DNA from 4 places in the Salinimonas sediminis genome. Region 1 is predicted to be linked to each of the others. Evidence: predicted binding sites of a transcription regulator. Region 1 holds the regulator's gene; each other region holds the start of a gene.
The links. Region 1 encodes LexA, which represses DNA repair genes until DNA is damaged. Its sites were predicted from a motif close to TACTGTATNNNNATACAGTA; they were not measured.

Region 1 (2,210 bases):
AGCTTTGTGTGCTGTTCATCACTCAAACCTACCGCTTTACATTGCTCAGAGATAACGTAGTAGTAGCTGCCAGCCTGCATAGCAAAGCTGGCATTGGAGAAGATTGATAACGCCACCGCAATAAACCTGAGTTGAAAATTCATAGTAACTAAGCGAGCCCGCTGGTTGTGAAAAAAATACCACACATGGCTGTGCACGTACGGCGTTTTGAATATAGGGGATATTTCCAATACTCGCATCATAATCGACCCAGGCCAGCGATACTACCTTTGGCCGGGTGATCAAGCGGGGCTACCGGCATTATTACCGGTCACCACGCTGGCCAGTCTATTGCTCGATACAGTTAGATGGTAAGGTACAAGATTAAATTGATTCGGCCCAGCAAGTTCGACATCCCGAGCATGACCACAAAGATAGGCTTTACGAGTTTACCTACCAAAGTGCTTTAGGCATGCTAGTGCTACCTGTTCATAAACCTGTTATTTTCCGCGCGTTAACGCTTGCGAAATGTGGCCAACTGTATATACTCACAGTTAACTGTATGAAAACCCAGGCTGTTTATGCGTCCACTAACCCCCCGACAGACAGAAGTACTTGAGCTTATTAAATCCAATATGCGGGACACGGGTATGCCTCCTACGCGGGCTGAGATCGCCCAGCATCTTGGGTTCAAATCTGCCAATGCAGCTGAAGAACATCTAAAAGCTTTGGCTCGCAAAGGTGTGATTGAAATTTTGCCCGGCACCTCCCGTGGTATCCGCTTAACAACACCGCTTGAAGATGAAGCCGCGAATGAAGAAACGGGTTTGCCTTTGATTGGGCGGGTCGCTGCCGGTGAACCCATCCTGGCGCAGGAGCATATAGAAAGCCACTATCAGGTCGATCCTGCCTTGTTTCGTCCTCACGCCGACTTTTTGTTGCGGGTAGATGGCATGAGTATGAAAGATATTGGTATTTTAGATGGTGACTTATTGGCCGTACACCGTACTACGGATGTGCATAATGGCCAGGTGGTGGTTGCCAGGGTGGAAGATGATGTCACTGTTAAACGCTTCGAAAAGCGCGGTCATGAAGTGTTACTGCATGCAGAAAATGACGAATTTGCACCAATTAAAGTGGATTTGTCGGCCCAGCCTTTTACTATCGAAGGCTTAGCAGTGGGTGTTATTCGTAACGCTGACTGGATGTGATGTAAAAAGCACATTGCCAGCATTCCTGAAGCGAATGTTGGCAATAATTGTTGCCTGCGGTAACTTTTTCATTACCGCTGATGTTGGTAGCTTTACATTGCGTGTATTGACTATTCTTAAAACCTACCCGTTTTACCCCCCCTTCTATTGCTACATATGCCGTAATTAGGCGCGCTTACCGGAAAAAAATGTGTGTAACCACACTGCTTACTCAAATCAGCACGATGACGTTTATCATTTTCTAATAGCGCGCTGGTTTACCGGATGCTCACGGCATGTTCACACAGCCGCGGTGCAGACGCTTTTATTATCCAGGCGGGCATTTTATACCCTTCTACCGCTATACCCCTTTTGCTATCAAGCGTTTACCTTGCGATGAATAGCCCCTGTGCTGATTAGTAATTATCTGCCATTTTGATTTTTTAGTGCTTCGCCTGTAAAGGCGTTATCTTGTCTACGGCTATAGTCTCTGTTGCCACCGTTTTCATCGGCTGTATAGCCTCTCTCCACCCCACCAAATTAGCTGGTTGCTGGCTTTGAAAAGTCTTGCCCTGAATCAGCGACTTGCCAAAAAATTGTATAATTTTTTATCAAAAGACTAGACTCAAGGTTAAAAGTGTTTAATTCTTATACTGTTATTAACATAAGAATAACAATTACATAATACATCTATAACGGAATTAGTCGTAACAACGCGGGTCTATGGTTGGCAGGCAGGCTTCCAGGATTCGTCCATCACGGAGGTGTTGAGTGAAGAAGCTCGCAAATATCGTATTGATGGTTTTGGGGACGCTGGCAACCACCGCTGCATTTTCACATGCATTTGCTGCACAACAGGCTACCGGTGATGCTGCAACACTAAATCTTCGCAAGGGTGTTACTGATATCAGTGGTCAGGTCTATGACCTGCATATGCTGATGTTTACCATATGTGTGGTCATCGCCGTAGTGGTGTTTGGCGCTATGTTTATTTCCATTTATTTGCATCGGCGTTCGCGCGGTGCCACCCCGGCTACCTTT
Region 2 (2,210 bases), 800 kb from region 1:
AGGCTCCGGCTTTATCCACTAATTTCTGTTTCACACCCAAGTCAATTAGCTCAGCTTCCTTACTAATACCTTCACCATAACGGATCATGAATTCAGCCTGACGGAACGGAGGAGCGACTTTGTTTTTTACCACTTTTACGCGGGTTTCATTACCCACGACTTCGTCACCTTCTTTCACCGCACCAATTCGACGGATGTCCAAACGTACAGAAGAGTAAAATTTCAGGGCATTCCCCCCGGTAGTGGTTTCTGGGTTACCAAACATTACGCCAATTTTCATCCGAATCTGGTTGATGAAAATACACAATGTGTTCGAGCGCTTAATGTTGGCGGTGAGCTTACGCAATGCCTGAGACATCAAGCGTGCCTGCAAACCTACGTGAGAATCTCCCATGTCCCCTTCAATTTCCGCTTTGGGGGTTAGTGCGGCAACCGAGTCAACAATAACTACATCTACAGCGCCGGAACGCACGAGCATGTCGCAAATTTCCAATGCCTGTTCACCGGTATCAGGCTGAGAGACCAGCAGGTCATCAATATTCACGCCCAGCTTTTCAGCGTAGATAGGGTCCAGCGCGTGCTCAGCATCCACGAACGCACAGGTTTTGCCTTTTTTCTGGGCCTCGGCAATTACCTGCAATGTCAGGGTAGTTTTACCTGATGATTCAGGGCCATAAATTTCAACCACACGCCCACACGGCAAGCCCCCTATTCCCAATGCAATATCAATACTCAGGGAGCCGGTAGAAATAGCCTCGATATCCATTGCCTGGTTGTCGCCCAGGCGCATAATCGCACCCTTACCGAATTGCTTTTCTATTTGCCCAAGGGCCGCGGTAAGCGCTTTCGTTTTATTATCGTCCACAGAAACTTCCTCTAGAAGTGAAGCGGTGGCATTTCCCCAGCGCCCATGCGCTGACCACGCTTTATAACTCAAAATTCAATGATGCTATTTTATACTGTATAATTATACAGTTTCAAGAGCAGCGTTACTTTTTTCTTAACCTATAAGCCTCAGCTTACCTTTTCAACTAGTCTGTTGTGCAGTAGTTCAATAGCAAACCGCACTGCTGCGTGACGTACTGCGGCCCGGTCGCCCTTGAACTGCTGGCATACGGTGATGATGTCATTATCCATAGCCAGGCCAAACCAGACGGTACCGACCGGTTTAGCAGTACTGCCACCGCCTGGCCCAGCGATGCCACTGGTACTGATGCCTATGGTGGCCTGGCTCCGTTGGCGGGTTCCTTGAGCCATTTCCCCTACACATTGTGAAGATACTGCGCCATATTCAGTTAGTGTTTGCTCGCTTACACCCAATAGCTGCTGCTTTGCCTGATTGGAATACGTGACGAACGACTGATTAAACCAATCAGAGCTGCCCGCCACCGCTGTTAGAGCAAATGCTACGCCCCCACCGGTGCAGGATTCAGCACAGGCAACAGAGCCGTTTTGGGCTCTTAATCCTGCGCCTATCCGTGTTATCATTCGGCTCAACTCAGCATCGGCGTCACTGTCACTTAGCGTTGAAAAAAGCTCACTCATAGGAATAATACGTCGCTGATAAAGATTGCGTGAAGTGTACCATTTCATTGCCTATTACACATCCGTGGTACTACCCTAACTAACAACACCGAGGCTCTTTTGGAATCACATACCCCTATGATGCGCCAGTACCTGAATATAAAGGCGCAACATCCTAATATCCTGCTGTTTTACCGGATGGGAGATTTCTATGAATTGTTTTACGATGATGCTCGCCGGGCGGCTCAGTTACTGGATATTTCGCTTACCGCACGCGGTAAATCAGGTGGCGATCCTATTCCAATGGCGGGTGTACCATACCATGCTGTAGAAAGTTACCTGGCCAGGCTGGTAAAAATGGGTGAATCGATTGCGATTTGTGAACAGGTAGGCGACCCCGCCACCAGTAAAGGACCGGTGGAACGCCAGGTTAAACGCATAGTCACCCCAGGCACCGTAACGGATGAAGCATTATTAGAAGAACGTCAGGACAATGTGCTGGCCGCAGTATGTGGTACGGTCGAAAAATTTGGTCTGGCTACGTTGGATGTCAGTAGCGGCCGTTTTCTGGTGGCTGAGTATTGTGGTGATGAAGCATTGCTGGCCGAGCTACAGCGCATTAATCCTGCCGAGTTATTGTACCCAGAAGGTTTCACCGCGCTGCCCTTGATCGACCGACGTAAAGG
Region 3 (2,210 bases), 140 kb from region 1:
GCCGCGGTCATCTCATTTTTCAACGCCTGCCATAAATAACTCAGCCCCCCATAGTATTTCATGCTGGGATCTAAACGGACCGCTAAACCATTCGGGGGCAGCAGAACGATATCAGCTACCAGTTGGTATAAGCGGTTAGCCAGGGCGGTAAGGCGATGGGTTTCATCAGCCTGCTGATAGTCAAGAATAGTCAATTGTGGGCACAATGCCCCAGCCTGAGCCAGGCCCATTCCCAGGGTTATCCCTGCTTCCCGAGCGGCCTGGTTGGCTTGCATAATACGGTTGTTGGCTGCCTGATAAACGACTATCGCCTGAGAGGACGTCGGCGGCGCCGTAATCTCGGTATTATCCAGAAAAAGCTGATAGTAATGGAAATACGCCCACAGCATATTTGGCTATCCCGCAATATGGGACAACGCGTGTAAGGCGCTGGTATTGTCCATGGCTCGGTAAATAGCCTGGTTAGTGGGGGTGTAGCAAAACATAAGTTGGGTAGCCGAGGTAGGCCAGGCCCCCCGGTTTTTGGTAATGTCTATTTGCAAGCCACCCGTTACCGCCTGAATATCTAAATCCAGTGTCAGGGGCAGGGCTATACGCTGTACCCGTTTATTTTCAAATAGCAAGCAACGTAGCCGGTGCTGAGTCGAGGCTACCTGTAAGCGGCGGGCTTGTTTAGTGGTGATTGCATCATGCCATAGCAATACCTGATAGCACGCCTCACTTTTCAGACATTGTTCAGCAGCCCATAACGCTTCATCGCCCGAGCGGCAGTGCACAACGGTAACGTTGGCCGGATTAATGGCCATTTGATGTAGCCAGGCTTGATGAATTTGGCCGGGTGGGTTGATAAAAACCAGCAGTTTTTCGCTATTATTTTGCCCCAATACCGTTTTTAATAAGCTCAGTTCACCTACCCCGCACAAACTGCGTAAGCGGATCAGGCCACTGGCCGGAAAGCCACCGCCTAAAGCCGTATTTAGCGCAGCAAAACCAGTATCTTGGCGTTGTGTGGTGTCCTGATGTCGGCCTTCACTGGCCCGCCATACACCCGGATGTTGTGTCAAAGGTAGGGTAGAGTTAGTCATAATTCACCTGTATGTATATACAGTATTATAGGTGAACGAGTTTAGCTGACAAGAGCTGATAAAAAAATCGCTGTTAAGTGGCTTACCTAACAGCGATTTTTGTTTAATGAGCCGGGTTTTCTATGACCCTTTCAGGGGTTTGCCGAAAGCCTGGTTACACATCTGTTCACAAGCACTGATGAAACCATCCGGCGTATTTTTAGCCCAGGCCATGCGGATCTGACTAGGTTGTTCTTGCATAAAACGCCGAATATCTTCCATTGTTAGGGCCTGCTCTGGCCCCAGTAGCCGGGTCAGTGCTTCTTCAGTATTTTTGCCCCCTTGGTAGCAATCAAGCACAATTTCTGCAAAGTGGGTCATTAGAAAGGCCAGAATAGGATATTGAGCTGAGCTAATAAGCCCTTTCGAGGACGCGGTTTCGATATTATCAGTATAAATATGTTGTAGCTTCAGACATACCTGAGTCAGGCTATTGAATGCTAGGGTAGCCCGCTGTGTCTGATTTTTTAGTCCGCTACGTGATAATGCGACCTCTCTTTGTAAGGTTTGCGCCCGCATCACAAAATAAATCAAAATAATGACCAATATCCCCACTACACCAAACGCTAACATCAAAGGTTTCCTGTTTTCTTATTATCAATAAACGTATTAATATTTTGTTCCAATACAAACAATGGCACGGACCCATGGGCTAGCACGGCGGTATGAAACTCGCGAACATCAAACTCATCGCCTAATGCCTGTTCAGCTTGGCGCCGTAGTTGTTTGATTTTGATTTCACCTATTTTGTAAGACAAGGCCTGGGCTGGCCAGGAAATATAGCGGTCCACCTCGGTGGTAATATTATGCTCCGATAACGCCGTATTTTTCATCATGTAATCAATAGCCTGTTGCCGGGACCAGCCAAACATATGCATACCGGTATCCACCACTAAACGGCAAGCCCGCCACATTTCGTAGCTTAAGCGCCCGAAGTTATCGTACGCGGTGGTATAGATACCGGCCTCAATGCCTAAAAACTCGGCGTACAGACCCCAACCCTCACCAAATGCTGAAATATAGGTCTGACGGCGTACGGCAGGTAAATTTTCCATTTCGTCGGCCAACGAAATCTGCAAGTGGTGT
Region 4 (2,210 bases), 820 kb from region 1:
CTAACAAGGTGGGCATAAATGCCCGACAGGCTTCAAGTGTATGGATATCTTCATTGAGGGTGCGCTCTACACCAATCGATTTGCGCTCTCGAGTGACATTGACTTCACGTTCATCAATACCGTGCGCCCGGTCCCATAACACTGAACCAAATTTACCTAATTCTTTTTGCAAACGTTCGAAGGGATACTTGCGGATATCGGCGCAAGTGGCCAGCCCCATACGCTGCAACTTTTGCATAGTGACTTTGCCCACCCCGGGGATTTTCTCTAATGCCATATTACGTACAAAAGCATCCAGCTTATCCGGGGTAATTACACATATGCCATCTGGCTTATTCTCATCACTGGCAACTTTTGCCACAAACTTACACGACGCTACGCCGGCTGAGGCAGTCAAACCAAGCTCTTGTTTAATACGCTGGCGAATTTCTTCAGCAATAAGCGTGGCACTCCCGCCACAGTGTGCAGAACCAGACACATCCAAAAATGCTTCATCTAATGACAAAGGCTCAATAATATCGGTGTAATCTGCAAAAATCGCGCGTATACGCAACGATTCTTTGACGTAGACATCCATTCGCCCCCTGACCATGACTAAATCCGGGCACAAACGCATTGCATAGGCTGTCGCCATGGCCGAGCGCACCCCGTATTGGCGGGCTGGGTAATTGCAGGTCGAGATGACTCCGCGTTGGTCTGAGCTACCGCCGATAGCCAGCGGTACGTGCTGTAATGACGGATTATCGCGCATCTCTACGGCGGCGTAGAAACAATCCATGTCTACATGAATAATTTTACGCATGGGAAAAGAAAGTACCTGTATACATAAACAGGCGTAGTGTACCGCGTTTCATTCGTTAAATTATAGTGGTGCCAGCATTAAATTTAACCGTTATAGCGCTATGACTCTCCAACTGAAGATTTTGTTGATGGCATCATCAGCCGATTGCTATCGCGGCGCCTTCGACAAAGTTTCAATCTCTGCCCATAGCGCTTCAGCCTCAGCCGTTAGATTTGAATAGGTTTTAATATCACCATTACGCTGCGCGTACATGGCTTGCTCTAATAACGCATCATAACGTTTACGTTGCTTTTTTATCGGGTCACGCCGAAAAAGTGTAAACATAGCGTATCTCCTGGCTATTATCTCAACCAACAGTGTGCGGCCGGCTTGGGCAAAATAACAGTGAAATTGCTGTCATATTGATAACGCCGCTACAAGACCGGTAGTAAATTAGACGCCCCTATCCAAGGCAATGGCGAGCTTCAGTAAGCTAGTAGGTGCACATAGCTAACCTTGAGCAAACTGCACAAGTATCCGGAGCCGGATGTTATCATTCTGCGGCGCTTATTAGGAAAGCTGTATATGAGGACTCAAGTTACTGGCAACTATTGTATAAATGAAAGCTTGCTTGATGTTTTCTTGCGTTGTCTTGGAATGGTAAAGGAATTATTGCAGGCCCAAACCGCTGCTGGCATATAGAAAGTTACGGTTAACAAATCAAATCGCAGACACCATCGTGGCTATTAAAGTACAACGATGGTGCAGCAAATGTTACAGCTACTGCCGTCCAAACTCCTCAGACAACACCAGTTCCTGCTCCACAATTTTGGCGTAATGTTTTATGCGCTGGATATCCTGTTCATCGTAATGTTTTACTTTGTCGTGCAACAGGCAGAATGTCCCCATCTCATATCCTTCGGTAGAATACAAAATGACCCCTGCATAAGAACGAATGAATGGCTCGCCTTTAACCAGCTTATTATTTTTGAAGCGAAAATCTTGGTGGGTGTCAGGCACAATCAAATATTCCTCTTCTGCAATCGCGTAGGTGCAAAAAGAGATATTCCTGGGCGTTTCCCGCTTATCCAGACCTTGGCGCGATTTAAACCATTGCCGATCTTCAGCAATCAGGCTGATAAGCACGGTTTTACACTTAAATTCGGCTTGTGCTTTGCGGGTAATCGCATCAAACCGCTCTTCTGGTGGGGTATCCAGAATGTTTAAATCAAGCAAGGCTTGTAACCGGGCTGCTTCATGGGGAAGTTCAGGTATATTCGCCATAGTGGCTATTCCTACAATAAAAAACGTGAGTCACTGTAAATGGTAAGCTGACTAATATTGTCCCTAAACCGGCCAAAGCCAGTCGCTGCTATAATACTGTACTAATAGCCAGTTAGGCTATGTTTTAATCTGGGTCAAAGTAAAA

Region 2: recA (recombinase RecA) is a predicted target of LexA. The motif match lies at 958-977, and genes of this name have one in related genera.
Region 3: imuA (translesion DNA synthesis-associated protein ImuA) is a predicted target of LexA. The motif match lies at 1,091-1,110, and genes of this name have one in related genera.
Region 4: dinB (DNA polymerase IV) is a predicted target of LexA. The motif match lies at 816-835, and genes of this name have one in related genera.

What each region holds. Positions count from the first base shown of each region.
Region 1 covers NZ_CP031769.1:88,045-90,254, forward strand. The annotation lists gene D0Y50_RS00410 (hypothetical protein) at 1-143, opposite strand, end outside; gene lexA (transcriptional repressor LexA) at 561-1,190, shown strand; gene coxB (cytochrome c oxidase subunit II) at 1,941-2,210, shown strand, end outside.
Region 2 covers NZ_CP031769.1:890,153-892,362, reverse strand. The annotation lists gene recA (recombinase RecA) at 1-865, opposite strand, end outside; gene D0Y50_RS04005 (CinA family protein) at 1,015-1,545, opposite strand; gene mutS (DNA mismatch repair protein MutS) at 1,663-2,210, shown strand, end outside.
Region 3 covers NZ_CP031769.1:4,388,417-4,390,626, reverse strand. The annotation lists gene D0Y50_RS19205 (Y-family DNA polymerase) at 1-389, opposite strand, end outside; gene imuA (translesion DNA synthesis-associated protein ImuA) at 396-1,085, opposite strand; gene D0Y50_RS19195 (hypothetical protein) at 1,206-1,697, opposite strand; gene D0Y50_RS19190 (DUF885 domain-containing protein) at 1,697-2,210, opposite strand, start outside.
Region 4 covers NZ_CP031769.1:3,706,858-3,709,067, forward strand. The annotation lists gene dinB (DNA polymerase IV) at 1-802, opposite strand, end outside; gene D0Y50_RS16255 (DUF6435 family protein) at 950-1,126, opposite strand; gene D0Y50_RS16260 (GAF domain-containing protein) at 1,562-2,065, opposite strand.